DNA from 3 places in the Streptomyces sp. NPDC085932 genome. Region 2 is predicted to be linked to each of the others. Evidence: riboswitches for the same ligand, from Rfam matches in the RefSeq annotation. Region 2 holds a riboswitch; each other region holds the start of a gene.
The links. Region 2 has a riboswitch for cobalamin ahead of ACIGAQ_RS05560 (energy-coupling factor ABC transporter permease). Riboswitches for the same ligand answer to the same signal wherever they lie in the genome.

Region 1 (9,896 bases), 840 kb from region 2:
GGCAAGTCCTACGCCCTGAAGGCGAACGAGGAGCTCGCCACGGTCGTCATGCGCCCGCGCGGCTGGCACCTGGACGAGCGTCACCTCGCGGACACCGACGGCACCCGCGTGCCCGGCGCGCTGGTCGACTTCGGCCTGTACTTCTTCCACAACGCCCAGCGCCTGCTCGACCTGGGCAAGGGCCCGTACTTCTACCTGCCCAAGACGGAGTCGCACCTGGAGGCACGCCTCTGGAACGACGTCTTCGTCTTCGCTCAGGAGTACTGCGGCATCCCCCACGGCACCGTCCGCGCCACGGTCCTCATCGAGACCATCACGGCCGCGTACGAGATGGAGGAGATCCTCTACGAGCTGCGCGACCACGCCTCCGGGCTGAACGCGGGCCGCTGGGACTACCTGTTCTCCATCGTCAAGAACTTCCGTGACGGCGGGGCGAAGTTCGTGCTGCCGGACCGCAACGCGGTGACGATGACGGCCCCGTTCATGCGCGCCTACACCGAACTCCTCGTCCGCACCTGCCACAAGCGCGGGGCGCACGCCATCGGCGGCATGGCGGCGTTCATCCCCTCCCGCCGGGACGCCGAGGTCAACAAGGTCGCCTTCGAGAAGGTCCGCGCCGACAAGGACCGCGAGGCGAACGACGGTTTCGACGGCTCCTGGGTCGCCCACCCCGACCTGGTGCCCATCGCCATGGAGTCCTTCGACAAGGTCCTCGGCGACAGGCCGAACCAGAAGGACCGGCTGCGCGAGGACGTCGACGTCAAGGCGGCCGACCTCATCGCCGTCGACTCGCTGGACGCCAAGCCGACGTACGCGGGCCTGGTCAACGCCGTGCAGGTCGGCATCCGTTACATCGAGGCCTGGCTGCGGGGCCTGGGCGCCGTCGCCATCTTCAACCTGATGGAGGACGCCGCCACCGCCGAGATCTCCCGCTCGCAGATCTGGCAGTGGATCAACGCGGGAGTCGTCCTGGACAACGGCGAGCGGGTCACCGCCGAGCTGGCCCGCAAGGTCGCCGCCGAGGAACTGGCGAACATCAGGGCCGAGATCGGTGAGGAGGCCTTCGCGGCCGGCACCTGGCAGCAGGCGCACGACCTGCTGCTGAAGGTCTCCCTCGACGAGGACTACGCCGACTTCCTCACGCTTCCGGCCTACGAGCAGCTCAAGGGCTGAGCAGCCGGCACCGCCCGAAGGAGCCCCTACCGTTCCGAGTGGCCCAGGGTCCTGCCCGGGGCCACTCGGTCGCGTACGACCTTCTTCACGGCCGTCGGCTCGGGGAAGCCCTGCTCGCGGCGGTCCCAGACGACCTCGTCGCCGACGCGGACCACGAACACCCCGCCCGTGCCGGGCTTCAGGGCCAGTTCCGTCAGTTCGGCCTCGAAGGTGGTCAGCAGCTCCTGCGCCAGCCAGGCCGCGCGGGGCAGCCAGCGGCACTGGGTGCAGTACTCGATCTCGACACGGCCACTCATCCCAGGTGCACCGACCAATCCTGCTGGGCCGCGGGCTTGCCGTGCAGGTCGGGGACCTGCTTGAGCCACGCGGGGCGTCCTTGCTGGTTCCGCGCCGCCCGCAGGGCCTCCTCGGCGGCGAGCTCCTCCCGGCTGGGGAAGTCGGTGGGCAGCCACGCCGCGGAGGCCCGTACGCGCGCGTGCAGGTGGGCCACGTACGCCTCGCGGGCCGCGTCCGGGGTGTTGAAGGCCGGGTCGTCGGCGAGCCAGGCGTCCGGGACCTCCGCGAGGATCCGGCGCAGCAGCTCCTCGGTGACCCTGGGCGCGAGGTCGGCGTCGGCGGCCCGGACGTCGGGCGCGTAGTGGCCGAGGGCGTGGTGGCGGAAGTCGTAGGACTTGGCGGGGTCGGTGCCGTCCCAGCGGTGGTGGAAGACGAGCGCGGCGCCGTGGTCGATGAGCCACAGGCGCGGGGGCGCCACACCCAGGGTGGGCCAGACCATGAGGTTGGAGCTGTGGACCGTGCGGTCGACGTTCACGGTCAGGGCGTCCAGCCAGACGATCCGCCCGGCCTCCAGCGGATCGACGGGGAAGGCCCGGGCGACCTCGGGGGTGAAGTCGCGGGCGCCCGGCAGGTAGTCCATGCCGAGGTTGACGCCGGCGCTGGCCGCGTGCAGGCCGCGCACCTCCTGGTGCGGCTCCTCGTCGGCGATCGCCGGGTCGAAGTGCACCAGGACCAGCTCCGGGAACCGCAGCCCGAGCGCCCGGGCCAGCTCGCCCACGATCACCTCGGCGACCAGCGCCTTGCGGCCCTGCGCGGAGCCGGTGAACTTCACGACGTACGTGCCCAGGTCGTCCGCCTCGACGATCCCGGGGACGGAACCGCCGGAGCGCAGGGGCTCGATGTAGCGGGTGGCGGTGACCTCGGACAGCATCCCCCCACCGTACCGGGCGGCGGGGCCGCGGCAGCGATCAGCCGTTCCAGGTCCGTTAAGGTTAGCAAGCCTAAGTTCGATCATCCGAGCACGGGAGCCGGCCATGCCGCACACCACCGACACCGCCGGGAACGGGCCGGGCGCAGCGCCCGATGAGGGCTGGACCGAAATCGCCTCCCGCTCCGCACTGCGCGAACTGCTGGGCGAGCCCTGGCCCGTGGTGATCGAGAAGGTCCACGACCGGCTCACCGAGCAGGACCTCGGCATCCTCGCCCGCTCCCCGTTCTGCCTGCTGGCCACCTCCGACGCGGCAGGCAACTGCGACGTCTCGCCCCGCGGGGACGCGGCCGGCTTCACGCACGTCGTCGACCCCGGCAGGATCGCCCTGCCCGAGCGGCCGGGCAACCGGCGCGGCGACAGCCTGCACAACGTCCTGGACAACCCGCACGCCGGGCTGCTGTACCTGATACCCGGCGGCAAGGAGGTCCTGCGCGTCAACGGCCGGGCCCGCGTCCTCACCGACGCCCCGTTCTTCGACGCCATGCGCCACGGCGGCCAACGTCCCGCCCTCGCCCTGCTGTTGGAGATCGACGAGATCTATCTGCACTGCCCCGCTTCGCTGCGCCGCTCGGGCGTGTGGGACCCCGCGTCCTGGCCGGCCGCCGGCTGAGCGGGGCACCCCCCTCCCGACCTGCGGTTAGGTTAGGCTAACCTTCGCCACGTGAGATCTGGTGAAGCACCCGCCGGCGGTCAGCGTCTGCGCGGGCACGAACTGTCGGCCACGGACGTGACCGTGTCGTACGACGGCGTCGACGTCGTGCACGACGCGACGATCGCGCTGCGGCCCGGCGAGGTCACCGTCCTGGTGGGCCCCAACGGCAGCGGCAAGTCGACGCTGCTGCGGACCGTCGCCCGGCTGCAGCGCGCCCGCCGGGCCGGGCTGCGGATCGACGGCGACATCGACGGCCTGGCCCTGTCCGCCCGGGAGTTCGCGCGGCACGTGGCCCTGCTGACCCAGGGCCGTCCCACCCCCAGCGGACTGACCGTGCGCGACCTCGTGGAGTTCGGCCGCTACCCCTACCGGGGCCGCTTCGGCCGTCCCGACGCCGACGCCGCGGCCGCGGTGGAACGGGCGCTGGCGCTGACCGGGGTCACGGACCTCGCCGGGCGCGGCGCCGACCACCTCTCGGGCGGGCAGTTGCAGCGCGTCTGGCTGGCGAGCTGCCTCGCGCAGGAGACCGGGGTGCTGCTGCTCGACGAGCCCACGACCTATCTCGACCTGCGCTACCAGATCGAACTCCTCGACCTCGTCCGCGACCTGGCGGACGACCACGGCATCGCCGTCGGCGTCGTCCTGCACGACCTCGACCAGGCGGCGGCGATCGCCGACCGGATCACGCTGCTCGAAGCGGGCCGGATCGTCGCCGACGGACCGCCCGAGGACGTCCTGACGCCGGAGCGCCTCACGGCCGTCTACGGCATCCGGATCGACGTCGACACCGACCCCCTCACCGGCCGGCTGCGGACCCGTCCGATCGGCCGCCACCACACCCGCACCACCCGAAGCGAAAGGCTCGGCACCACCTCATGAGACGTCTCCTGCTCACCGCGGCCACCACCACCGCCGCGGCACTCGCCCTCGCCGCCTGCGGCACCACCGAGCCGGCCGCCGACAGCTCCGGGAGCAAGGCCTCCGAGGCCATCACCCTGACCGACGCCACGGGCGCGAAGGTGAAGCTGGACGGCCCGGCGAAGAAGGTCGTCGCCACCGAGTGGAACGAGGTCGAGAGCCTGATCACCCTCGGCGTCGACCCCGTGGGCGTCGCCGACGTCAAGGGCTACAAGACCTGGGACACCGCCGTCCCGCTGAAGAACGAGCCCAAGGACATCGGCACGCGCGGCGAGCCGAGCATGGACACCATCGCCTCCCTCTCCCCCGACCTGATCGTGGCCAGCTCCGACCTGCCGGACGCGGCCGTGAAGCAGCTGCGGAAGATCGCCCCGGTGCTGGAGATCAAGTCGGCCGACGCCGCCGACCAGATCGGGCAGATGTTCAAGAACCTCGACCTGATCGCGAAGGCCACCGGCACCACCGACAGGGCTGAGGCCGCCCGCACGAGCTTCGAGGCCAAGGTCGCCGAGGGCCGCAAGGCCCTCGGCGGTGCGAAGCTCGACGGCACCGGCATCGCCTTCGCCGACGGCTACGTGACGTCCAACCAGGTCTCCATCCGTCCGTACACCAGCGGCTCCCTGATCGGCTCCGTCAACGAGGAACTCGGCCTGAAGAACGCCTGGAAGGTCAAGGGGGACCCGGCCTACGGCCTCGGCACCACCGACGTCGAGGGCCTCACGGCGCTGCCGAAGGACACCGCGTTCGCCTATATCGGCAACGACGGCGACAAGGCCAGCAACCCGTTCGCCGGGCAGCTGAAGAAGAACGCCGTGTGGACCTCCCTGCCGTTCGTGAAGGCGGGCGAGGTGCACCGGCTGCCCGACGGCATCTGGATGTTCGGCGGCCCCGGTTCGATGGAGGCGTACATCGACGCCCTCGTCGGCGCGCTGACGAAGTAACGCCCGTCATGGCCGTCACCGAAGCGCCCCCCGCCGTCCGTCCCCCCGAGGCCCCGTCCCGGTCGGGCGCGGCCGCGGTGACGGCCGGGCTCGTCCTCCTCGTCGCCGCCCTCGCGGTCGTCGACATCACCCAGGGCACCGCCGCCGTCGGGCCGGCCCAGGTGTTCAAGGCCCTGACCGGGCAGGCCGATCCGGCCGACGCGTCCGTGGTGATCGCCTCCCGGCTGCCGCGGATGACCGCGGGCGTCCTGGTCGGTGTCGTCCTCGGCATCGCGGGCGCCGTGCTGCAGGCCGTCAGCCGCAACGTGCTCGCCTCGCCCGACACCCTCGCGGTGAACGCCGGTTCGTACCTGGCGCTCGGCCTGGTCGGCGCGACCGGCGTCTCCCTGCCCCTGCTCGCCTCCTCGGGCGTGGCCTTCGCCGGCGGGCTGGTGGCCGCGGCCGTGGTGCTCGCCCTGTCCGGCCTCGGCACGGGCATCGTACGGCTGGTCCTCGCCGGTACCGCGCTCGCGCTGGGCCTGAACTCCCTGACGGAAGGCCTGCTCCTGCTGTTCCCGCAGCAGACGGAGGGCCTCTACCAGTGGAACCAGGGCAGCATCGGCCAGAACGGCTTCGACGGTGTCCTGCAGATGCTGCCCGTCGCGCTCGTCGGCGTCGCCGGGCTGCTGCTGGTCGCCCGCAGGGTCGACGCGCTCGCCCTCGGCGACGACGCGGCGCGCGGTCTCGGCGTCCCGGTGCACGCCACCCGCGTCACGGTGGTGGTGCTGGCGGCGCTGCTGTCCGCGGCGGCCGTCACGCTGGCCGGTCCCCTCGGCTACGTCGGGCTCTGCGCGCCCGCCCTGGTCCGGCCGCTCGCCCGCCGGTTCCGGGGCTTCGTCCGCGCGCGGGCCGCGCTGCCCGTGGCCGGGCTGGCCGGGGCCGCCCTGGTGCTCGGCTCGGACGTGCTGCTGCGGGCCCTGATCCCCGCGGACACGGCCGTCGGTGTGCCCACCGGCATCGTCACCAGCCTGGTCGGGGCCGTGTTCCTGGTGGCGACGGCGCTGCGACTGAAGGACACGGCCGGAGTGGAGGCCCCGGACCGGCTGCGCATCCCCGGCCGGACGGCGTTCCTGGTCACGGTGACCGCCCTGACCGCGGTGGTCGTCGGGGTCGCCCTCGCCGGTGCCCTGCTGGGCGACAGCAAGCTCCTGCTCGGCGACGTCGCCAACTGGGCGCAGGGACGCGCCGGTCAGGCCGTCTCGTTCGTCCTGGACACCCGGGTGCCGCGGGTGCTCGCGGCGCTGTGCGCGGGCGCCGCGCTCGCCCTGGCCGGCACGCTGGTGCAGGCCGTGACGCGCAATCCGCTCGCGGAGCCCGGGGTGCTGGGCGTCTCGGGCGGTGCCGCCCTCGGTGCCGTGCTGCTGGTGACCACCGTGCCCGCCGCCGGTTCCTGGGGGATCGCCGCCGCCGCGTTCGCGGGTGCGGCGCTCGCCTCCGCGGTGGTCTTCGGGCTCGCCGCCCGGGGCGGCTACCGGCAGAGCCGGCTGGTCCTCGTCGGCATCGGCATGGCCGCCGGGTCGACGGCCCTGATCAGCCTGCTCATCGTGCTGACCGACCCGTTCAACGCCACGAAGGCGCTGACCTGGCTGTCCGGTTCGACGTACGGGCGGACCACGGCGGACGTCGTGCCCGTCGCGCTCGTGCTGGCCCTGGGGGTGGCCGTCGCGGTCGCCCGGCGCACCGAGCTGGACCTCGTCTCGCTGGACGGGGACACCCCGCGCCTGCTCGGGCTCGGGCTGCCCCGGGCCCGGCTCGGTTTCCTGGTGGTGGGCGTGCTGCTGGCGGGGACCGCCGTGGCCTCGGCCGGCACCATCGGCTTCGTCGGCCTCGTCGCGCCGCACGCGGCCCGGGCCCTGGTGGGCCGTCGGCACGTGCGGGTGGTGCCGGTCGCCGTCCTGCTCGGCGCCGCGCTCGTCGGCACGGCCGACCTGCTGGGCCGGACCGTGATCGCCCCGGCCCAACTGGGCGCCGGCCTGATGACGGCCGTGATCGGCACGCCGTACTTCCTGTGGCTGCTGGTCCGCGGCCGGAGAGCGGCCTAGACCGGTGTCAGGGGCGGTCCCCGTCCCGTCGCGCCCGGGGGCTGAAGACGTACAGTCCGAGGATGTCGGGCAGCGGGGCCACGCCGGGGCCGCCGGCGCGGACCCACGCGACGACGTCCTCGGTGGCGGCCGGGTCGTTGACGAGGCCGAGCCAGACGGGCCGGGCGCCGGCGGCCCGGCCCGCGGCGGAGGGCTGCACGACGACGACGTTGGCCTGGTCGCAGACGTCGAGGCAGTCGGAGATCCGCACCGGGGCCGCCGCGCGCAGACGCGCGGTCTGGGCCGCGTGGTCGATGCCTCTCACCTTGGGGCTGCCGCAGCAGCAGTCACGGCAGACGACGACCCGGCACGGCGGGGCATCGCCGCGGGGGTCGTCCAGGGGTTCGCCGGCCGGCGTCGCGGGCATGCCGCACCTGCCCTCTCTCCGGGGAGATCCGCCCCGGTGGTCCGTGGAGGAGGCCACCGCGTGAGTCTCCTGGCTCTCGGGTCGCCGCCGGTCCCGGCCTTCCCACCCGCTCGCGGGCAGTGGCCTCTCGGGACCGGCTCGCCGATCACAGTGGCGGGACCGCGCCGGATTCACACCGGCTTCCTCGTCCGCCGTCGCCTTTGTCGCCGGTCATCATTCCACGGGGCCGTGCCGGGGTCAGGACCGCCTGAGCGGGTTCGGCAGCGGCAGGTAGCGTGCGTCGGCGCCGTCGGCTCCCGTCCAGCGCAGCAGCAGGTTCGTCTTGGCCGGGAGCGCCGGGGAGGCGAGCAGGGCGGGGATCTCCGGCAGGTCGTGCCGGGCGAGTTCGCGGCGGACGGCGGGCCAGGGATCGAAGCCGGGCCGGCGTTCGGCGAGGGCGCCCGCGATCTCGGTGAGGTGGTTGACGACCAGGCAGTACACCAGCCGTTCCCAGCCGGCCGCGCGCTCCACGTCCGGCAGCAGCTTCACGCCCTCGGCGTCCCGGTACAGCACCTGCACGGGCACACCGTCGGCGTCCACGGCGACCAGCGTGTTCTGCAGATGGGCCTCGACGACGACGCCGTGCCCGGCGAAGGCCGCCAGGACCGGGGGCACGGCGTGCGCCAGATAGGCCTCCCACCAGGGCTCCGGGTCGGTGACCCGGTCGAGCGGGTTGCCGTCGAAGCCCTCGACGAGACCGGCCGCGAGCAGCGGCGTCGCCCCGGGCACGAGGCGGCCGGCGAAGCCGTCGCGGACCAGGACGGCCAGGGCCTCGAAGGCGAAACCGGCGGTGCGGTACCCGCGGTCGCCGAGCCAGCCGGGCGGGCCGTCGTACGCCGCGAAGGCCGCGCTCGTGGCGGTGTCGGTCCGGCGCAGGGCGAGCAGGTCGTGACGCCACAGCCGGCGGATGTCGTTGGTGATGCGCACGTCCAGGCTGAACTTCAGGAACAGGTCCCGCTCGGGGGCGTAGAGGGTGCGGATCGCGGCGGTCGGCCAGGTGTGGAAGGCCGTGGTGCCGAGCCGGAGGAGCCTGCCGTCCGCGAAGGCGGGGGCCAGCTCCCGGGCGGCCAGGTCGAGCTGCCAGGGGTGGGCGGGCAGCAGCCGGTAGCCGGGCGGGGCCGTGCCGAGGGCGTCGAGGGCGGAGGTGTCACCCTCCTCCACGACGGTGTCCGCGCGCAGCCCGAGCAGCACCAGCGGGAAGCGGGCATACGCCTCGGGCGCGTACGGCAGCCAGTCCGCCGCGGGACCGCCGCCGCGGGCCTTGGGCGCGGGGTGGTGGGTGTGACCGGTGAGCAGGCACTGCTCGGACCGCCGGTAGAGGTCCTCGGGCGGGGTGGTCCCGGCGCGGGCGGCGAGCAGCGCGGCCACCACGTCCCGGCTGTCGGTCATCTCGGCGGGCAGAGCGGGGTGGTCCAGACCGGTGTGCCGGCGCAGTTCCGCGGCGACCAGGCCGACCAGCTCGGCGTGGCCGAGGCGCCGCCAGGTGCCCGCCTCCTCGATCTCGGGCTCGGCCGGCCGCCGGCTGCCGCGCACGCGCAGCAGCCGGTCCGTGCCGGGCAGGTGGTGGACGCGGTGTCCGTCCTCCTCGCGCACCGGCCGGGCGACCTCGCGCAGCAGGCAGTTGAGCAGGGGCACGGCGGCGTACGCGTCGGCGAGATCGCCGATGGCCGGGTCGTCACCGTGGGCCGAGTCGTCGTCGGCGGGCGGGGGCATGAGGTCCACGCGTTCCACTCGTCCCTACGGTCCTTCCAGCGTTCCGGGCGGAGATGATCAGTATGTCGGTCGTCGCCATTCCGCTGTGACGCCCTATTCGTACCCGAGGAGTCCGCCCGTGCACCGTCCCCCCTGCGCCGAGACCGAGGTCGCCGACGAGCTGTCCGTCGTGCGGCCCGGGCTGCTGCCGCGGTACGAGGCCGAACTGCCCGGCGCCCGGGCGGCCGTGCTGTCCCGCCTGTGGCGCGGCCTGACCCATGATCCACTGCCCTGGGTGCGGGGCGGTGAGCGGGGCCGGGACGGACTGACCCTGTGCCTCGCCGACGGCCGCCGGCTGCACGGTCCGCTGCCGGATCCGTACGCGACCGGGGCGTACGTCACGGCCGTACGGCTCGACGGGACGGAGTACGACGATCCGGCGCGGCTGGTGACCGCCCTGGGGGTGCCGCACTCCGCCTCCTTCGCGGCCGAACTCGGGCACAGCGTCGCCTCCCTGGCGTTGTCGCGGGCGGGGCAGGAGGGCGAGCGGGGGGCGTGGCCGGAGCGGGACTGGGAGTGGGAGCAGCGGATCGTCGACGGGCACCCGTTCCACCCGACCTGCCGCTCCCGGCCCGGCTTCTCGGTCGCCGAGCAGCTTGCCTACGGGCCCGAGCACCGGCCGGTGGTGGAGCTGGGGCTGGTGCCGGTGCCGGCGGCGGAGTGCCTG
Region 2 (9,896 bases):
CCGCGCGGCGTCACCTGCAACGTCCTGGTGCCGGGCTTCGTGATGACCCCGCTGAACGCACGGCTGTCGTCGGACCCGGAGACGGTGGCCGGTCTCGCCGCGCGCACGCTGATCGGGCGCAACGGCCTGGCCGAGGACTTCGCGGGCGCGGCGGTGTTCCTGGCGAGCCCGGCGTCGGCCTACGTCACCGGGCAGTCCCTCTTCGTGGACGGCGGCCTGTCCGTCCACTAGGGCGAAGCTCCCGCGACCGCCCGGCCGTCGCGGCTCCCCGCACGGCGGATGCGCCGACGGGCGCGGGCCGGTGCCCGGTGTCAGGCTGGGCACACAACCTGCGAAAGGGAAGCATCGCCATGATCACCACGGAGTTCGCCCCCGGTTCCCCCTGCTGGCTCGACCTCGGTGCTCCGGACGTCCGGGCCGCCGCGGCCTTCTACGGCGCCGTGCTCGGCTGGGAGTACGAGTCCATGGGCGAGAGCGAGGACTTCGAAGGCGGCATGTTCCGGAAGGACGGCAAGATCGTCGCCGGTCTCGGCAGGCTCACCGAGGAGGGCGCCCGCTCGGCCTGGATGCTCTATTTCCACGTCACCGACGCGGACGCGACGGCCCAGGCCGTGCAGCAGGCGGGCGGCACGGTCCGGGTGGCCCCGATGGACCTCGACGAGTGGGGCAGGATGGCGCAGTTCAGCGACCCGCTGGGCGGCCAGTTCGCCGTCTGGCAGCCGGGGACCGACACGGGCCTGGAACTGGTCGACCAGCCGGGCTCGCTGTCGTGGACGGAGCTGTACACGAGCGACGCGGGGGCCGCGAAGGAGTTCTACGGCGGTCTCTTCGGCTGGCAGTTCAGCGACATGCCGCTGCCGGGCGGCGGAGGCACGTACACACTCATCACCCCGGCGGGGCTTCCCGAGGAGCGCATGCACGGCGGCCTGATGGAGCTGGGCAAGGAGGACCTCGCCCTGGCGGACGGCCGGCCGTACTGGCACCCGGTCTTCGCCGTGGACGACTGCGACGCCGCGGTGGCCCGCGTCCGGGAGAACGGCGGCAGCGTGCAGATGGGCCCCGAGGACGCGGAGGGCGTGGGCCGCCTCGCGGTCTGCCTGGACCAGGCGAACGCGGACTTCGTGCTGCTCACGCCGTCCGGGATGTGAACGCCGCCCCGCCGGTCCGGTCCCGGGCCGGCGGGGACCTGGCGGAGCGCCGTCGCGCTACTTGCATATGATGCGCAAATGCGCGACTACATCATCAGGGAAGCCACGCCGGACGACGTCGACGGGGCCCGGGTGGTGATGCTGGACGCGGTGTACCGGGACTTCGGGACGGGCTACGTGCCCCAGTGGCACGCCGACATCATCGATCCGGTGGCGTTCTACGTCACGCCGGTGCGGCACACGCTTCTGGTCGCGGTGGACGGGAGCGACGGCACGGTGGCGGCCACGGCCGCGCTGGACGCACGCGGGCCGGCGCACCCGCCGAACCCGCGGTGGCTGGCCGAGCGGTTCCCGTCCGGCGAGACCGCGCAGCTGCGTCGGGTGTACGTACGGCCCGAGCACCGCAGGCGGGGGCTGGCCCGGCACCTGGTGGCGCGGCTGCTGGAGTTCGCGCGGGCCGACGGCGGCTACCGGTCGGTGTATCTGCACACGTACCCGGACTCCCCCGGCGCGATGGGCCTGTGGCGGACCCTGGGCAAGGAGCTGTGCGACGAACGGAAGGACGTGCCCGGCGGGGGCAGCGGAGCCGTGCACTTCGAGATCCCGTTCGCATGACGTTCGTCCGCATGAGGCTCGGCCTCATGAGGTTCCTCGGCATGAGGGCCGTCGTCATGGGGGCCGTCCGCGGGACCTTCGCCGGCGCGAAGAGGCTGCGCGTCCTGGCCCGGGGCGGCGGCCCGGCGCTGCTGTGGCGGGCCGTGCTGACCGCCGCCCTGGTGGGCGCGATCGGCCTGCTGCCGTGGCTGTCGCGCACCGACCCGGCGCTCACGGTCCTCAAGGCTCGTGCGGCGGACCGCGACCCGACCCCTGAGGCCCTGGGCGCCGTCCGTGCCGAACTCGGTCTCGACGACGGCCCCTTGCACCTGCTCGGCCGCTGGCTGGGCGGGCTGCCGCACGGGGACGCGGGCACGTCGTGGGTGTCCGGCTCGGAGGTGCTGCCCGGGGTCGTGCAGGCGTTCGGTGTTTCGCTGCTGCTGATGTCCGGGGCGCTCGCCGTCGCCGCGCTCACGGCGGCCGCGGTGTGTGCGCGCACGCTCCGGCTCGGTGCGCGGCGGCGGCTCGGCGCGCACCGGCCCGGCGGTTCGGCGGCGGCCGTACTGGCCGCGCTGCCCGAGTTCCTCGTCGCCTCGGTGCTGGCGTCGGTGATCGGCGTGCAGCTGGGCTGGCTGCCCGCCCTGGGCTGGTACGGCCCGCGGTGGATGGTCCTGCCCTCGCTGGCTCTCGGCCTGCCCGCCGGGGCGGTCCTCGGGCGGATGCTGGACGACCTGCTGCCCGGCGCCTTCGCCGAGCCGTGGGCGTCGGCCGCGGCCGCGCGCGGCATCCCCGCGGCGTCGCTGGCGCGGCAGGCGGTGCGCCGCTGCGTGCCCGGACTGCTGCCCAACCTGGGTCTGTTCGTCGTCGGGTTGACCGGCGGCTCGGTCGCCGTCGAGCAGATCTTCGACATCCCGGGCCTCGGCCGGCTCACGTTGCACGCCGCCCTCGCCCAGGACCTGCCCGTGCTGCAGACCGGCACCCTCGCCCTGCTCCTGCTCGCGGCCGCCGCCGGACTGCTCGCCCGGCTCGCGGCCCGGCCGCTGATCGGGCCCGCCCTGCGCGCCGGCGCACTGCACTCCCTGCACCGGCCCGCCCCGCCGGCGCCCCGCGCCCTCCCCCTGCTGTACGCGGCACTCCTGGCCGGCGTCATCGGGCTCGGCCTGCCACGCGATCCGCTCGCCCTGGACACCTTCGCCCGGCTCCAGGCGCCGTCCCCGGCGCACCCGTTCGGCACGGACGCGCTCGGCCGGGACGTGCTCGCCCGGGTCGCCCACGGCGCGCTGACCACTCTCGGCACCGCCCTCGCGGTGAGCGCCGCCGCGCTGGTGGCCGGGCTGCTGCTGGGGCTGCTGCCGCGGCTGTCCGGGCCGATGGCCGACACGGTCAGTGCCGTGCCGCCCGCCCTGGCCGGTCTCCTCGCCGCCGGTGTGGCGGGCACCGGTCCCTGGACGCCCGCCTTCGCCGTCGGGGTCGTCGCCTGGGCCCCGCTGGCCACCCACGCCTCCGCGCTGCTGCGTCAGGAGCGCGCGACGACCCACCTGGCCGCCACCCGGGCGCTGGGCGCCGGCCGCTGGTACCTGCTGCGGCGCGAACTGCTGCCGGCGGTGCTGGGCCCGGTCACCCGGCACGCGCTGCTGCGGCTGCCCGGCATCGCGCTGGGACTGGCCGCGCTCGGCTTCCTCGGGCTGGGCGCCCAGCCGCCGTCGCCCGAGTGGGGCCTGCTGCTCTCCGAGAACCGGCCCTACGCCGAACGCGCCCCCTGGGCCCTGCTCTTCCCCGCGGCCGTGCTCGCCCTGCTGGGGGCGCTGGCGGTGACGGCCGCCGGGGGCGTACGCCTGCCCGGGCGGCGCGGACGGCCCGCCGGGCGGACGGGTCCGCCCCCGCAGCCGTCCCGTCCCGTGGTGCCACGGCAGAGCCCGGGCCGCCCCGGCCCCCTCCCGGCTCCGGCCACGGCCCCTGCCCCGGCCTCCGCCTCACCGACGGACGAACGATGACCGACCTCATCTCCCGCGTCCTGGCCCGGCGGGCCCGCCGGGCGCCCCGGAGCGCGACCACCGGCGGCGCGACACCACGCGCCCCGCGCGAGAGCACCCGGCGCCTGTGGGCGGGCCTCCCCCCGCTGCTGCGGCTGCTGGTCCTGACCCAACTCGCCTTCAACCTCGGCTTCTACGCCGTGCTGCCGTTCCTCGCCGAGCACCTGGGCACCGCGATCGGCATGGCGGGCTGGCTGGTCGGGTTCGTGCTCGGGCTGCGCACCTTCAGCCAGCAGGGCCTGTTCGTGGTCGGCGGCTGGCTCGTCGACCGCTGGGGCGTGCGGCCGGTGGTGCTGGCCGGCTGCGCGCTGCGGATCGCCGGGTTCGCCTGGCTCGGGTACGCGGAGGCGACCTGGGCCGTGGTCGGGGCGGTGCTGGTGATCGGTTTCGCCGCCGCGCTGTTCTCCCCGGCCGTGGAGTCCGAGGTGGCCCGCCAGGCAGTCGCGTGGGAGGAGGACGGGCACGGCCCGCGCACCCGGGTCCTGGCCCTGTTCAGTGTGGCGGGGCAGGTGGGCGCCTTCGCCGGGCCGCTGCTCGGCGCGCTGCTGCTCGCCGTCGACTTCCGCACGGCCTGCCTCGCGGGCGCGGCGGTCTTCGTGCTGGTCCTCGCCGGGCACCTGTGGCTGATGCCACAGCACATCCCCGGCCGGATCCGCGCCGTGGAGCGGGGCGGAGCGCGCGTGCTGCTGCGCAATCGCCGGTTCCTGGCGCTGTGCTGCGCGTACGGCACGTACCTGCTGGGCTACAACCAGCTGTATCTGGCCCTGCCGGACGAGGTGCAGCGCGCGGCCGGTTCCCAGGCGCCGCTGTCCTGGCTGTTCGCGCTGTCGTCGGTCCTCGTGGTGGGTGCGCAGCTGCCGGTGACCCGCTGGGCGGGCGACCGGCTCGACCTGCGCCGCTCGATGGCCGCCGGGCTGCTGCTGATCGCGGCCGGTTTCGCCGTGGTGGCCGCCGCCCGCCCGGCCGGCTGGACGGGCGTCGCGGGGCTGTTGCCGGCCGCGGGCTTCGTCGTCCTGCTCACCGTCGGGCAGATGCTCGTGGTGCCCGCCGCGCGGGCCTGGGTGCCCGACCTCGCCGAGGAGGGCCGGATCGGCCTGTACATGGGCGCGCTGTCCTCCGTCTCGGGCCTGATCGTGCTGGCCGGCAGCGCGGCCACCGGGTCCCTGCTCGACCTGGGGCTGCCGGCGGCCGTGCCGTGGCTGGTCCTCGCGGCCGTACCGGCCCTGGCGGTGGCGCTGCTGCCGCACGGGGACGAGCGGGACGGCCAAGGGCGCCATGAGAACGGGGAGGGCCGGGCGGACCGGGAGCGGCAGGCGGGCCGGACGGGGCGAAGCAAGGGCGTGGGGACGGCCTGCGGGGAGTGATCCGGCCCCCGCCGGCGCGCGTGGACGCGTCACGCGGAGTGCGACGTCGCACGCGCCCCGGCGCTTCCGGGGCGGTGGCGTCCGGGGACTCCGGCGTGGAGCACAATGATCATCCGGCGCCAGTATCCTGGGCCGGCTGTGGCACCCCCCACCAACCCTCGTGCGGACACGGGGAGTTCGGGCCGCGGCGACGGACTTCCCACCTGCATGAGACGAGGACGAGTGCTGCTAGCGGGCCGCTACCGGCTGGATGTTGAGATCGGGCGCGGTGGAATGGGAGAGGTCTGGCGGGCGTACGACGAGACGCTCGCCAGGGCGGTGGCCGTCAAGCTGCTGCTCCCCCAGGACACCGACGCCACGGCGGCCTCCCGGTTCCGCCTGGAGGCGCAGACCGCCGGGCGTCTCAACCACCCGAACCTGGTCGGCGTGCTCGACTTCGGCGAGTACGACAACCGGCTGTACCTGGTGATGGAACTGGTCGACGGCGACAGCCTCGCGGGGGTGCTGGCCGCGTCGGGCGCCCTCCCGGCCGGCCGGGTGGCGGATCTCGCCGCCCAGGCCGCCGCGGGCCTCGCCGCCGCGCACTCCCACGGCATCGTCCACCGCGACATCAAGCCCGCCAACCTCCTGCTGGACCCCCACGGCACCCTGAAGATCGGCGACTTCGGCATCGCCCGCTTCCTCGACGACCCCGGCGCGGCGCTCACCGCGACCGGGCAGATCGTCGGCACCGGCCTCTACCTGGCACCCGAGCGCGCCCTGGGGCAGCCCGCCGGCCCCGCTTCGGACATGTACTCCCTGGGGTGCGTGCTCTACCAGCTGCTCAGCGGCCGCCCGCCGTTCCAGGCCGACACCGCCGTCGCGCTCCTCCACCAGCATCTCGACGCCGCTCCCGTGCCGCCCCGCGAACTCGGCGTCGCCGGTCTCCCGCCGGCGTTCGAGAACTATCTGCTGGGACTGCTCGCCAAGCAGCCCGAGGACCGGCCGTCGGCCCAGCAGGCCGCCGAGTGGTTCGCCGGCGGCGCCTGGCAGGGGCGGCCCGAGCCGCTGCCGGAGGCCACGCGCCCGGCGTCCTCGCCGCCGCCGGGGCCGTCGGCGCACGCACCGGCCCGGGCGAACACCGCGGCCCACGCGCCGGCCGGAAGGGGCGCCCCGGCCACCTACGCGCTGCCCACCGGGGCGCGCACCGCCCCGGGCGGGCGGGCCCGCCGCGCGGCGCCGCGCAGCGGCCCCGACCACCGCTCGCGCCTGGCCGTCACGGCCGCCGCCGCGGCCCTCTTCCTCGCCGCGATGTACCTCGGCATGGTCTGGTTCTCGCCCGACGACACCGCGACGAAGGGCACCGAACCCGACGCCTCGCCCTCGGCGAGCAGCCCGGCCTCGCCCTCGGACCCGCAGCCGCGGGCATCGGCCGACCCGCTCGCCTCCACCGCGCAGGACGGCGGGACGTCGACCGTGGGTACGGTGGCCGATGTCACTCCGTCCGCCGAGGCACCCGAGACCGGCGCTCCCTCCGAGCCGGCGCCCGAACCGCCGGGCCCGGAGCGGGAGACGAGCGGGGGCGGCGCGGAACAGGTGGAGCAGCCGAAGCCGCATCCTCCCCGGGGTCCCGTGGACGGCGGGGAGGACGAGGACGACGAGGGCGACGACTGAACGGGTCTGCGCCGGTGTGCGAGCGGGCGCCCCTCGCGCGCCCCCTGGGGCGGCTTGTCATCGCCCTTATCGCGGCCTTATTGTCACCACGCCTTGGTGAACGGGAAATCCGGTGTGATGCCGGTGCGGCCCTCGCCACTGTGAATCGGGAAGTCCGGCTCCGGCCCTCGCGGGCAGCCACTGGGTCCTCGTGACCCGGGAAGGCGGAGTTCGGGCGGTGGTACCCGTCAGCCAGGAGACCGGCCAAGGCGCGTCAACCATCCACGAGGTGCTGGAGAGGGTCTGCTGAGCCATGCACATAGCCGAGGGTTTTCTGCCTCCGGTGCACGCGGCCGCCTGGGGCGTCGCGTCGGCGCCGTTCGTCGTCCACGGAGTCCGGTCACTCACCCGTGAGGTGCGCGAGCACCCCGAGAGCACGCTGCTCCTCGGTGCCTCCGGCGCCTTCACGTTCGTCCTGTCGGCCCTGAAGCTGCCGTCCGTCACCGGCAGTTGCTCCCACCCCACCGGCACCGGCCTGGGGGCCATCCTGTTCCGGCCGCCGATCATGGCGGTGCTGGGCACGATCACCCTGCTCTTCCAGGCGCTGCTGCTGGCGCACGGCGGGCTCACCACGCTCGGCGCCAACGTCTTCTCCATGGCGATCGTCGGCCCCTGGGCCGGGTACGCCGTCTACCGGCTGCTGCGCCGGTACGACGTGCCGCTGATGGTGGCCGTCTTCTCCGGCGCGTTCGTCGCCGACCTGTCCACCTACTGCGTCACCAGCGTGCAGCTGGCCCTGGCGTTCCCCGACCCGGCCGGTGGGTTCCTGGGCGCGCTCGGCAAGTTCGGGTCCATCTTCGCCGTCACCCAGATCCCGCTCGCGGTCAGCGAGGGGCTGCTGACGGTGCTCGTGATGCGGCTGCTGGTGCAGTCCAGCAGGGGCGAACTGGCCCGGCTGGGCGTGCTGCCGAACACGAAGGGGTCGAGGACCGAGGCGGAGGCGGTGGCCCGATGAGCCGGAACACGAAGATCAACCTGCTGTTGCTGGCCGTCGTCGCCGCCCTCGCCGTGCTGCCGCTCGCCCTCGGTCTCGGCGACCACAAGGACGAGCCGTTCGCGGGCGCCGACGGCGAGGCCGAGACCGCGATCACCGAGATCGAGCCGGACTACGAGCCGTGGTTCTCCCCGCTGTACGAACCACCGTCCGGGGAGATCGAGTCGGCCCTGTTCTCCCTCCAGGCGGCGCTCGGCGCCGGTGTCCTCGCCTACTACTTCGGGCTGCGCCGGGGCCGGCGGCAGGGTGAGCAGCGGGCGCTGGAGCGGGAAGGGGACACCGGGAGCGTGCTCGCCGGCGCGGGCGGGAAGTCCGCCGACGGGCGGGACTGAGTCCGCGTGCTGCCGATCGACGTGGCGGCGCACAGCAGTCGCTGGCGCCGCCGCCACCCCGTGGACAAGGCCGTGCTCGGGTTCGGTCTCACGGTGCTCGCGATCTCGCTGCCGCCGTGGCCGGGCGCGGCCCTGGTGCTGGTGGCGGCCCTGGTGCTGCTGCTGGGGCCGGCGGGCGTGCCGGGCCGGCAGCTGTGGCGGGCCTACCGGGTGCCGCTGGGCTTCTGCGTGACCGGCGCGCTCACACTGCTCGTCCAGGTCGGCGGGCCGGACGGTTTCGTCTCCCTCGCCGGTGACGGGCCGGTCCGGGCCGGGGAGTTGCTGCTGCGCACCTCGGCGGCCTCCCTGGGCGTGCTGCTGTTCGCCTTCACGACGCCGCTGTCCGACCTGCTGCCGCGCCTGGTACGGGCCGGGATCCCCGCGCCGGTCGTCGACGTGGCGCTCGTGACGTACCGGATGAGCTTCCTGCTGCTGGACTCCGTGCGCCGGGTCCGGGAGGCCCAGGCCGCGCGCCTGGGGCACACCAGCCGGGCGGCGGAGTGGCGTTCCCTGGCGGGCCTGGGCGCCACCGCGTTCGTCCGGTCCTTCGACCGGGCCGCCCGCCTCCAGACCGGGCTCGCCGGGCGCGGCTACGACGGCACCCTGCGCGTGCTGGTGCCCGAGGCCCGGGTCTCCGCCCGTTTCACGGCCGCCAGTTGCGCCCTGCTCGGGGCGCTGGCCGCCCTCGCCCTGATCCTGGAAAGGCCGCTGACATGAGCGAGCCCGCCCTCGTCGCCCTGCGGGGCGCGTCCTTCGGCTACGAGGACGGCCCGGCCGTGCTCAGCGGCCTCGACTTCGACATCCACGAGGGCCGCGCGCTGGCACTGCTCGGCCGCAACGGCAGCGGCAAGACGACCCTGATGCGCCTGCTCAGCGGTGGACTGAAGCCGGACGAGGGCCGGCTGACGGTCGACGGGCGGCCGGTGACCTACGACCGCAAGGGCCTGACGCGGCTGCGGACGGCCGTGCAGCTGGTGGTGCAGGACCCGGACGACCAGCTGTTCGCCGCCTCCGTGGAACAGGACGTGTCGTTCGGGCCGCTCAACCTGGGCCTGGATCACGCGCAGGTCCGGGCGCGGGTGGCCGAGGCGCTCGCCGCCCTCGACATCACCGCCCTGGCCGCCCGGCCCACCCACCTGCTCTCCTACGGGCAGCGCAAGCGCACCGCCATCGCGGGCGCGGTCGCCATGCGGCCCCGGGTGCTGATCCTGGACGAGCCGACGGCCGGGCTCGACCCCGACGGCCAGGAACGGCTCCTCACCACGCTCGACGGGCTCCGCGCCGGCGGCACCACGGTGGTGATGGCCACCCACGACGTCGACCTCGCGCTGGCCTGGGCCGACGACGCGGCGCTCCTCACCCCGTCCGGCGTCCGCACCGGCCCCGCGGCCACCGTCCTGGCCCGCGCCGATCTCCTGCGCGCGGCGGGACTGCGGCTGCCGTGGGGCGCCGCCGTCACGGAACTCCTGCGCGCCCAGGGGCTGTTGACCGGCAACCGGCCGGGGCCGCGCACGCCCGCAGAACTCGCCGCCCTGGCGGCCGGTCGGCCGGCGGCCTCCGGGGCCTGAACTCCCGCCGCGGTGCGGTCAGTCGACGTAGGAGCGGAGCTCGCCGCGGCGCCGGACGTCGAGGGTCGCGCAGTGGAACGAGCCGCCGAACGGGGCGTAGTGGAGCAGGTCGCACGGGATCGGCTCGAAACC
Region 3 (9,896 bases), on a different contig from region 2:
CCGCGCGACCAGGGCGAGCAGGCCGAGCTGGTGGTGGATGTCGAGGTGGTTGGTGGGCTCGTCCAGGAGGAGCTCGCGCGGTTCCTGGGCGAGCGCGCGGGCGATCTGGACCCGCTGGCGCTCGCCGCCCGAGAGGGTGTGCCAGCGCCGGCCGGCCCGGTCGGCGAGGCCGGTGCGCTCCAGGGCGGCCCGTACGGCGCGCTCGTCGTCCGCCGAGGCGGAGGCCCAGGCCCGCCGGTGGGGGATGCGGCCCAGCCGTACGACGTCCTCGACCGTCAGCTCGACCTGGGTGTCCGCGTGCTGCTCGACGACGGCGAGACGGCGGGCGACCGTGCGGCGGGGCAGGTCGCCCAGTGGGCTCCCGTCGAGCGTGACGACTCCCGCGGTCGGCGCGAGCAGCCCGGCCAGCAGCCGCAGGAGCGTGGACTTGCCCGAGCCGTTGGGGCCGAGGACGCCGAGCGTGGAGCCGGGCTCCGGCGCGAGGACGACGTCGTCGAGGATCAGACGCCCGTCGGTCCGGCGCCCGACCCGTTCGGCCCGCAGCCCGTCCACACTGTCCGCCGCGTCCATCCGGTCGGCCCGCAGCCCTTCCAGACCGTCCGCACCGTCCACCCGGTCGGCCCGCACCCCTTCCCCACCGTCCGCACCGTCCACCCGGTCGGCCCACAGCCCTTCCCCACCGTCCGCACCGTCCACCCGGTCGGCCCGCCCGGCCTCCGGCCCGACGGCACGGTCGCCGGGCCGCTCGGCCCGCCCGTCGGCGTTGCCCGCCGTCGCCTCCGCCCCGCTCACCGTGTCCTCCGGGTCCGGTACAGCACCGCCACGAACGCCGGGACCCCGATCAGCGAGGTCACCACACCCACCGGCACCTCGCGCGGATCGAGCACGGTCCGGGCCAGAGTGTCGACCCACACCAGGAAGACCGCACCGGCCAGTGCCGTGACCGGCAGCAGCCGGACGTGCCCGGGCCCGGCCAGCGCCCGCGCGGCGTGCGGCAGGACCAGCCCGACGAAGCCGATGGCGCCGGCCGAGCTGACCAGCGCCGCCGTGAGCAGGGCCGTGACGCAGAGCAGTACCAGGCGGGTGCGGGCCACGGACACCCCGAGCGCGGCCGCCGCGTCCTGCCCGAAGGCGAAGGCGTCGAGGGTCCGGGCGTACGCGAGGCACACCACCAGCGCCAGGGCCAGCACGGCCAGGCACAGCCACACGTCGGTCCAGCCGGTGCCGCCGAGCGAGCCGAGGAGCCAGAACAGCACGCCCCGGGTCGTCTCGGCGTCGGCGGAGGTCATCACCACGAAGGACGTGAGCGCCGAGAACAACTGCATGGCCGCGACCCCGGCGAGGACCACCCGGTCGGTGGTGCCGCCCAGGGTGTGGCTGAGCAGCAGCACCAGCGCGAAGGAGACCAGGGCCCCGAGGAAGGCCCCCGCGGAGACGGAGACGGCACCGCCGCCCGCGCCGAGCACGACCACGAGGACCGCGCCGGTGGAGGCGCCCGAGGAGACCCCGAGCACGAACGGATCGGCGAGCGGATTGCGCAGCAGCGACTGCATCACCACGCCGCACACGGCGAGTCCGGCCCCGCACACGGCGGCGAGCAGGGTGCGCGGCAGCCGCAGCTGCCAGACGATGCCGTCCCGGATCGGTGTCAGGCCCGAGCTGCCGAGGCCGAGATGGGCCGCCACGACCGACCACACGTCACCGACCCGGATGTCGGCGGGCCCGATCGTGAGGGTCACGGCGAGGGAGGCGACGAGCGCGAGGACCCCCGCGGCGCCCAGGGCGAGCCCGGCCCCGCGCCGGCGCCGGGCCCCGGCGTCCGGCAGGCCCGGGGCGGTCACTTCACCAGCCCGAACCGGCGCAGACCGGCGGCGACTCGTTCCACGCCCTCGACCGTGCGGATGGTCGGGTTCATGGCCTGCCCGCTGAGCAGCACGTACCGCTTGTGCCGGACCGCGGTCATGTTCCTCGTGACCGGGTCGGACTCCAGGAAGGCGATCTTCCGGGCGGCCGACTCGGCGGTCTGCGACTTGCGGGTCAGGTCGCCGATGACGAGGACGTCGGGGTCGCGGTCGGCGACCGTCTCCCAGTTGATCTGCGGCCACTCCTCGTGGGTGTCGTCGAAGACGTTCTTCGCACCGAGGGAGCGGGTGATGATGCCGGGCGCCCCACAACAGCCCGCCATGTAGGGCGACTCGGAGTTGGCGAACCAGTACAGGAGGGTCACGTCGGAGGCGTCGACACCCGCGGTGGCCTTCTCCATCCGCTGCCGGAGGGAGGCCACGAGCTCGTCGCCGCGTTCCTTCACGCCGAAGACGGCCGCGAGGTCCCGCACCTCGCCGTAGACGGTGTCCATGCCGAGTGCCTTGTCGCGGGCGCCGTCGCCGCCGCCCGAGTTGTCCTTGCCGGCGCAGTCGGACGGGGAGACGTAGGTGGGGACGCCGAGCTTCTCGAACTGCTCGCGGGTGGCGACGCCGCCCCGGCCGAGGGTGGAGACGAAGGAGGCGGTGACGAAGTCGGGGTCCGCGTCCAGGACCCGCTCGAAGGAGGGGTTGTCGTCGGCGATGCGCGGCACGCGCGCGTTGGCTTTCTCCAGCCCTTTCATCACGGGGTCGGTCCAGGTGGCCGTGCCCGCGAGGCGGTCGGCGAGACCGAGGGAGAGCAGGATCTCGGTGGTGCCCTGGTTGAGGGAGACGGCGTGCCGCGGCGGGGCGTCGACCCGCACCTCGTGACCGCAGTTGCGCAGGGAGACGGAGGCGGCCTTCGCGGAGGCGGGCTTCGTGTCGCCGCAGCCGGTCAGGAGCAGGGAGCCGGCCGCGAGCAGGACGGCGGCACGGGCGGGTGGGGCGAGGGGCACGGGGAACCAGTCCTCAGTCGTCGAGGGCCCGATCGCGGAGCCCGGTCGTACGGTGCTCCCCCGCCGCGCACCGGCCGCGGGGGCCGCCAGCAGGTCTTCGGACTCGGGTTCACCCGGAACGGAGCGCCTTCCCGGACGTCCGTGCAGGAGTCCAGTGGCCGAGGCCCCGCCCGTCCCCCTCACCGCTGCGCGTCAGTTCCGGATTCGCACCGGATTCCCTGACCCACGTACATGGGTTCGACTGGCCTCGGCAAGCTATCACGGCGCCTGCGCGGGAATCACCGCGCGTCCCGCGTCGTTGCCGGGACAGCACTTCGTTCACGACGTTCCGAGGAGGCCGCCGGTGTACGGCGACGAGGCAACGGTCCGCAGGATCCTCAACGAGCTCGGCGACACCTGGGCCGTGGTGGGCCTGTCGTCGAACCGGCAGCGCGCGGCGTACGGCGTCGCGGCCGTGCTCCAGCGCTTCGGCAAGCGCGTCGTGCCGGTGCACCCGAAGGCCGAGACGGTGCACGGCGAGCAGGGGTACGCGAGCCTGGCGGACATCCCCTTCGAGGTGGACGTCGTGGACGTGTTCGTGAACAGCGAGCTGGCCGGGGCGGTCGCGGACGAGGCGGTCGCCAAGGGCGCCAAGGGCGTCTGGTTCCAGCTGGACGTCGTCGACGAGGCGGCGTACGAGCGCACCCGCGCCGCCGGCCTGGAGATGGTGATGGACCGCTGCCCGGCGATCGAGATCCCGCGGCTCGGCCGGGACGGCGCTCAGGGTTCCTGAGGCGCTTGCCGGACGGGCGTCCCGAACGTGCCCGTCCGCGGGGCCCGGCCTCCATAATGAGCGGCATGACCGAGCTCCCGCCGCCCGCCGGCCCAGGCGCCCCACCCCGCTTCCCGGTCGTGATCGTGGGCGCCGGCCCCGCGGGGCTGACCATCGGCAACATCCTGCGGGCCGCCTCGGTGGACTGCCTGGTCCTGGAGACCGAGACCCGGGAGTTCGTCGAACAGCGGCCCCGGGCCGGGGTCATCGAGGAATGGGCCGTGCGCGGCCTGGAGAAGCGTGGTCTCGCCCGTAACCTGCTGGACCGGGCGGAGCTGCACAGCGCGTGCGAGTTCCGCTTCGACGGGGAGCGCTACCGCTTCCCCTACGGGGAGCTGACGGGCAGCCATCACTTCGTCTACCCGCAGCCGTTGCTGGTGACGGACCTGGTCCGGGAGTACGCCGACGTGCGCGGCGGCGCGATCCGCTTCGGCGTCCGGGACGTACGGCTCCACGACCTCGACTCCGACCGGCCCTCGGTGTCGTACGTCTGCCCGGACACGGGCGAACGGCGGGTGGTGCGGACGGAGTTCGTCGCCGGGTGCGACGGGGCGCGCGGGGTGACCCGGGCGTCGCTGCCCCCGGACCGGGTCCGGATCGCCCGGCACGACTACGGCATCGGCTGGCTGGCGCTGCTCGCCGAGGCGCCGCCGTCCACGGACTGCGTGCTGTTCGGCTGTCACGCCCGCGGGTTCGCCGGGCAGATGCCGCGCAGCCCCGAGGTGACCCGCTACTACCTGCAGTGCCCGCCGGGCGACGATCCGGAGAACTGGCCGCACGAGCGCGTATGGGCGGAGCTCCGGGAGCGGCTCGGGGCGTCCGGTGCGCCGCCGCTGGCGGAGGGGCGGCTGATCGAGAAGCGCGTGCTGGACATGCACGACTACGTGGTCGAGCCCCTGGTGCACGGTCGGCTCTACCTCGCCGGCGACGCGGCCCACCTGGTCGCCCCCATCGCCGCCAAGGGCATGAACCTCGCCCTGCACGACGCGTTCCTGCTGGGCGACGCCCTGACGGACCGTCTGACCAGGGGCGACGACGGCGGCCTGGCGGGCTACGCCCGGGCGTGTCTGCGGCGCGTGTGGGACTACCAGGAGTTCTCCCAGTGGCTGTCCGAGGTGTACCACGGCACGGCGGCGGGCGACCCGTTCCGGGCGGGCACCACCCTGGCCCGGCTGCGCCGCCTGTTCACCTCGCCCGCCGCGGCGGCCGCCTTCGCCGAGCAGTACCTGGGGACGGCCGCGCGGTACTGACCTCAGTCGTGCGCGGGGTGGTCGCCGAGCCGGTGGTCGGCCACGTTCAGCGCCTCGTCCACCAAGCGGCGCAGATGGCCGTCGCGCAGTGAGTAGACGACGCGGCGGCCTTCCTTCCGCGTGTTCACCAGGCCCGCGAGCCGCAGGCGCGCCAGGTGCTGGCTGACCGCCGGGCGGGCCGCCCCGCACGCCTCGGTGAGCGTGGTGACGTCGGCCTCTCCCCCGGTCAGGGCGTGCAGCAGGGCGAGCCGGGTCCGGTCACCGAGCAGCGCGAGGAGTTCGGCCGCGAGTGCGAACTGCTCCTCGCCCGGGCTGCGCGGATGCGCATGGTGCGCAGGTGACAGGTGCATGCGTGCGCTCATACGCACATAATGGCGCCAGGGACGCACGCGCGTCCACTCGCCCGCACCGGAAGGGACCCCCGTGAGCGACCGGCACGAGCACTCCCACCCGCACAGCCGCCCCCACGACCACGGGCACGAACACGGCCATGCGCGCACCCGTCGGCACGGCCCGCGCCACCGCCTGGCGCACCTGCTCACCCCGCACTCCCACGAGGCCGCCGACAAGGTCGACTCCGCCCTGGAGTCCTCGGCGCGCGGGATGCGGGCGCTGTGGGTCTCGCTCGCGGTGCTCGGCGTGACGGCGCTGGCGCAGGCGTTCGTGGTGGCCGCCTCCGGTTCGGTGGCGTTGCTCGGGGACACGGTGCACAACACCGCGGACGCGCTGACCGCCGTGCCGCTCGGCATCGCCTTTGTGCTGGGGCGGCGGGCGGCCACGCGCCGCTTCACCTACGGCTACGGCCGTGCCGAGGACCTGGCGGGCCTGGTGATCGTGCTGACGATCACCGCGTCGGCGGTCTTCGCCGGCTGGACGGCGGTCGACCGCCTCCTCGATCCCCGCCCCGTGGAGCACGTCCCGGCGGTCGCCGTGGCCGCCCTGGTGGGCTTCGCGGGCAACGAGTGGGTGGCCCGCTACCGGATCCGCGTGGGCCGCGCGATCGGTTCGGCGGCCCTGGTCGCCGACGGTCTGCACGCCCGCACCGACGGGTTCACGTCCCTGGCCGTGCTGTTGGGCGCCGGCGGCTCGGCCCTGGGCCTGCACCTGGCCGACCCGGTCGTCGGCCTGGCCATCACGGCGGCGATCGCGCTGGTCCTGCGGGACGCGGCGCGAGAGGTGTTCCGGCGGGTGCTGGACGCCGTCGACCCGGCCCTGGTCGACCGGGCCGAGGGGGCTCTGGCCGGGGTTCCCGGCGTGCGCGGGGTGGGTGAGCTGCGACTGCGCTGGATCGGCCACCGGCTGCGCGCCGAGGTGGCGGTCGTGGTGGACGGCGACGTGACGGTGCGCGAGGCCCACCGGATCACCGTCGACGCCGAGCACGCGCTGCTGCACGCGGTGCCCCGCCTCACCGCGGCCCTGGTGCACGCGGACCCGGAACCGGCTCCCGGCGAGAGCGACCCCCATCTGCCGCTGGCACACCACGCGGCGGCGTAGGTCAGGACACCCCGAGCCCTTCCAGGACCACCGCGCCCGGCAGTTCCGCGAACGCCTTGCCCGGCACCAGGAGCTTGCCGCGCCGCCGGCCGCTGCCGACCAGGACGTACGGCAGATCGACGACGGCGGCGTCCACGAGCACGGGCCAGCCGTCCGGCAGACCGAGCGGGGTGATGCCGCCGTACTCCATGCCGGTCTCGCCGGTCGCCGTGTCCATGGGCGCGAAGGACGCCTTGCGGGCGCCGAGCCGGCGGCGCACGGTGTTGTTCACGTCGACCCGGGTGGTGGACAGCACGACGCAGGCGGCGCGTGTGGTCTCGCCGCCGCGCTTGGCGGAGACCACCACGCAGTTCGCCGACTGCTCCAGCAGCTCCCGGCCGTAGTGCTCCACGAAGGTGGCCGTGTCGGCCCACTCCGGCTCGGTGTCCACGTAGAGGATCCGCTCGGCCGGGACGGCGCCCGGCCAGCGGCGTACGGCGTCGGCGACCGGGCCGGTGAGTTCGTCGAGGCAGTGGGGCGCCGGGCGGGCGTCGTCGAAGTGTCCGATGGGTGCGCGCATGGCCGCACGCTAACAACTCCCGGCCGCCCTCGGACCGGCCGTCTCAGGGCACGGGCGGCACCGACACGGCCATGACCATCTCCATCGGCGCCTCGCCGGTGTTGCCGTAGGTGTGCGGGACGTTGGCCTCGAAGTGGACGGTCGCGCCCGCGGGGACGCGGTGCTCGACGCCGTCGACGGTGAGGGTCAGCTCGCCCGCCGTCACGTGGAGGAGTTCGGTCGTGCCCGCGGGGTGCGGGTCCGAGGCGCTGCTCTCGCCGGGCATGAGCCGCCAGTCCCACATCTCCAGCGGGCCGGGCGCCTCGGTGCCGGCGAGCAGCCGGTTGTAGCTGCCGGCGTCGGTGTGCCACAGCCGTACGGCCTGCTCGGCGGGGACGATGCGGACGTTCGGGCCCTGCTCGTGTTCCAGCAGGGTGGTGATGCTGACGCCGAGCGCGTCGCCGATCTTGACGACGGTGCCGAGGCTGGGGTTGGTGCGGGCCTGCTCGATCTGGATGAGCATGCCGCGGCTGACGCCCGCGCGGGCGGCGAGCACGTCCAGGGTGAAGCCGCGCACCGCACGCCAGTGCTTGACGCTGCGCGCCAGGGACTGGGTCAGCAGGTCGAGGTCCGACACGTTCCGTCCAATATTCTGTATGACACAGTGCAACACGATGCACTATGGTGTGGTTGACCTGATCGTTCACTGAACTGTACTGCGAGGCCCGAGTCCCATGACAGCGCTCTTCGCCCTGGCCACCAGCGTGCTGTGGGGTCTGGCCGACTTCGGCGGCGGGCTGCTCACCCGGCGCACGCCCGCCCTCACGGTGGTCGTCGTCTCGCAGTCGATCGCGGTGGCCGTGCTGGGCGCGGTCGTCGTGGCGACCGGCGGCTGGAGCGAGGCCGGCCCGCAGCTGTGGTTCGCGGTGGCGGCCGGTCTCGTCGGGCCGGTGGCGATGCTGGCCTTCTACAAGGCGCTCGCGCTGGGCCCCATGGGCGTGGTCTCGCCGCTCGGCTCGATCGGCGTGGCCGTGCCGGTCGGGGTGGGTCTGGTGCTGGGCGAGCGTCCCGGCCTGCTGCAGTTCGTCGGCATCCTGGTGGCCGTCGCCGGGGTCTGTCTCGCGGGCGGCCCCCAGTTCCGGGGCGCTCCGGTGCAGCGCCGGGCCATCGCGCTGACCCTGCTCGCGGCGTTCGGCTTCGGCGCGGTGATGGCCCTGATCGCTGAGGCGTCGACGACGCTGACGGGCCTGTTCCTCGCGCTGTTCGTGCAGCGCGTGACCAACGTCGCCGCCGGCGGGCTGGCGCTGTACGTCTCGGTACGGCGGGGCGCGCCCGCCCTTCCGGCGGACGGTTTCCCGTGGCGCACCCTGCCCGCCCTCGCCTTCGTCGGCCTCGCGGACGTCGCCGCCAACGGCACGTACTCGATCGCGGCCCAGCAGGGCCCGGTCACCGTGGCGGCCGTTCTCGCCTCGCTCTACCCGGTGGTGACGGCGGTGGCCGCGCGCGGCTTCCTGCGCGAACGGCTCCGGGCGATCCAGGCCGCGGGAGCGGGACTGGCCCTGGTCGGGACGGTCCTGCTGGCGTCGGGCTGATCCCGGCCGCTCAGCAGCGGGATCAGGCCCCGCCGCTCTCGCCGGCCCGGGCTGCAGCCGCACCCGAGCGGCGGTTCAGGAGCCGGGCTGTGGTTCCGCCAGGCCGGCTGCCGCCTCCCCGTCCAGCTCGGCCAGGCGGGCCGCCGTCTCCTCGTCGAGATCCGACAGCGCCCGCAACTGCTCGGGGGTCACGCCCTCCGGTATCGGCACCGGCGCCGGGGTGCGCAGCGGCGGCTGCCAGCCGTCCGCCGGGGTCCACCGCCGTACGACACGGGCCGGGGCGCCCGCCACCACCGCGTGGTCCGGCACCGCGCCCCGCACCACCGCACCCGCGGCCACCACCACGTTCCGCCCGATCCGCGCCCCGGGCAGGATCACCGCTCCGGTGCCGATCCAGCAGCCGGTCCCGATCTCCACCGGCTCCATCCGCGGCCACTGCTTGCCGATCGGCTGGTGCGGGTCGTCGTAGGAGTGGTTCGTGGACGTGACGTACACGTACGGGCCGAAATAGCAGTCGCTGCCGATCGTGACCGTGGTGTCCGCGATGACGTGGCTGCCGCGGCCCAGGACGACGCCGTCACCGATGCGCAGGATGGGGTCCGGGCCGAGGTCGAGGTCGGGCATCAGACCGGCGGTCAGCGTGACCTGTTCGCCGATGATGCAGTGGGAGCCGAGGTGGATCCAGGGCTCGCCGAAGACCGTGCCGAGCGGGAACGCGAGCCTGGTACCTGTTCCCATCGTGCCGAAGCGGTAGCGGCCCGGGTGTTCGGCGGTCACGGAGGCCGTGCGCTGCAGCCAGGCCCAGCCCGCGTGGACGGCGCGCTGCGTGAGGCCCCGCCGCCAGGATGAGAACGTGTTCTTGCGCTTCGGCACGAGCTCACCGTACTCAGCGGACCGAGTCCGCAGCGGGCCGAGGGCCTGTGATCTTCGCCCTACCGCGTGGCGTACGGTGCGGGGTGTCCACGACATCTCTGGAGGCGGGCATGGCACAGCGGGCGATGATCACCGGGATCGGCGGCAGGGAGCCGGAGATCGACGAGACGGCGTTCGTGGCGCCGACGGCGTCGGTGATCGGGGGCGTGACGCTGGGGGTCGGGGCGAGTGTCTGGTACGGGGCGGTGCTGCGCGGGGACGTCGAGTCGATCTCCGTCGGGGCGAGCAGCAACGTGCAGGACAACTGCACGCTCCACGCCGACCCGGGCTTTCCCGTCACGGTGGGCGAGCGGGTGTCCATCGGCCACAACGCGGTGGTGCACGGGGCGACGGTCGAGGACGACTGCCTGATCGGCATGGGCGCGACCGTGCTGAACGGGGCCGTGATCGGCGCCGGATCGCTGGTCGCCGCGCAGGCGCT

Region 1: it holds a riboswitch for cobalamin, as region 2 does, so the genes downstream of both, ACIGAQ_RS02100 ((2Fe-2S) ferredoxin domain-containing protein) here and ACIGAQ_RS05560 (energy-coupling factor ABC transporter permease) in region 2, are expected to answer to the same signal.
Region 3: it holds a riboswitch for cobalamin, as region 2 does, so the genes downstream of both, ACIGAQ_RS24395 (ABC transporter substrate-binding protein) here and ACIGAQ_RS05560 (energy-coupling factor ABC transporter permease) in region 2, are expected to answer to the same signal.

What each region holds. Positions count from the first base shown of each region.
Region 1 covers NZ_JBITSJ010000001.1:502,705-512,600, reverse strand. The annotation lists gene aceB (malate synthase A) at 1-1,173, shown strand, start outside; gene ACIGAQ_RS02130 (SelT/SelW/SelH family protein) at 1,200-1,469, opposite strand; gene ACIGAQ_RS02125 (HipA family kinase) at 1,466-2,380, opposite strand; gene ACIGAQ_RS02120 (MSMEG_1061 family FMN-dependent PPOX-type flavoprotein) at 2,484-3,050, shown strand; gene ACIGAQ_RS02115 (ABC transporter ATP-binding protein) at 3,102-3,971, shown strand; gene ACIGAQ_RS02110 (ABC transporter substrate-binding protein) at 3,968-4,951, shown strand; gene ACIGAQ_RS02105 (iron ABC transporter permease) at 4,960-7,032, shown strand; gene ACIGAQ_RS02100 ((2Fe-2S) ferredoxin domain-containing protein) at 7,040-7,438, opposite strand; cobalamin riboswitch at 7,501-7,626, opposite strand; gene ACIGAQ_RS02095 (IucA/IucC family protein) at 7,676-9,208, opposite strand; gene ACIGAQ_RS02090 (IucA/IucC family protein) at 9,309-9,896, shown strand, end outside.
Region 2 covers NZ_JBITSJ010000001.1:1,341,617-1,351,512, reverse strand. The annotation lists gene ACIGAQ_RS05590 (SDR family oxidoreductase) at 1-231, shown strand, start outside; gene ACIGAQ_RS05585 (VOC family protein) at 351-1,148, shown strand; gene ACIGAQ_RS05580 (GNAT family N-acetyltransferase) at 1,227-1,763, shown strand; gene ACIGAQ_RS05575 (ABC transporter permease subunit) at 1,775-3,736, shown strand; gene ACIGAQ_RS05570 (MDR family MFS transporter) at 3,733-5,139, shown strand; gene ACIGAQ_RS05565 (protein kinase) at 5,413-6,792, shown strand; cobalamin riboswitch at 6,870-7,055, shown strand; gene ACIGAQ_RS05560 (energy-coupling factor ABC transporter permease) at 7,085-7,786, shown strand; gene ACIGAQ_RS05555 (energy-coupling factor ABC transporter substrate-binding protein) at 7,783-8,157, shown strand; gene cbiQ (cobalt ECF transporter T component CbiQ) at 8,164-8,913, shown strand; gene ACIGAQ_RS05545 (ATP-binding cassette domain-containing protein) at 8,910-9,764, shown strand; gene ACIGAQ_RS05540 (amidinotransferase) at 9,783-9,896, opposite strand, start outside.
Region 3 covers NZ_JBITSJ010000005.1:69,740-79,635, reverse strand. The annotation lists gene ACIGAQ_RS24405 (ABC transporter ATP-binding protein) at 1-570, opposite strand, end outside; gene ACIGAQ_RS24400 (FecCD family ABC transporter permease) at 789-1,841, opposite strand; gene ACIGAQ_RS24395 (ABC transporter substrate-binding protein) at 1,838-2,857, opposite strand; cobalamin riboswitch at 2,928-3,118, opposite strand; gene ACIGAQ_RS24390 (CoA-binding protein) at 3,201-3,629, shown strand; gene ACIGAQ_RS24385 (4-hydroxybenzoate 3-monooxygenase) at 3,695-4,918, shown strand; gene ACIGAQ_RS24380 (metalloregulator ArsR/SmtB family transcription factor) at 4,921-5,280, opposite strand; gene ACIGAQ_RS24375 (cation diffusion facilitator family transporter) at 5,342-6,412, shown strand; gene ACIGAQ_RS24370 (YbaK/EbsC family protein) at 6,414-6,971, opposite strand; gene ACIGAQ_RS24365 (XRE family transcriptional regulator) at 7,015-7,587, opposite strand; gene ACIGAQ_RS24360 (EamA family transporter) at 7,685-8,542, shown strand; gene ACIGAQ_RS24355 (acyltransferase) at 8,618-9,415, opposite strand; gene ACIGAQ_RS24350 (gamma carbonic anhydrase family protein) at 9,526-9,896, shown strand, end outside.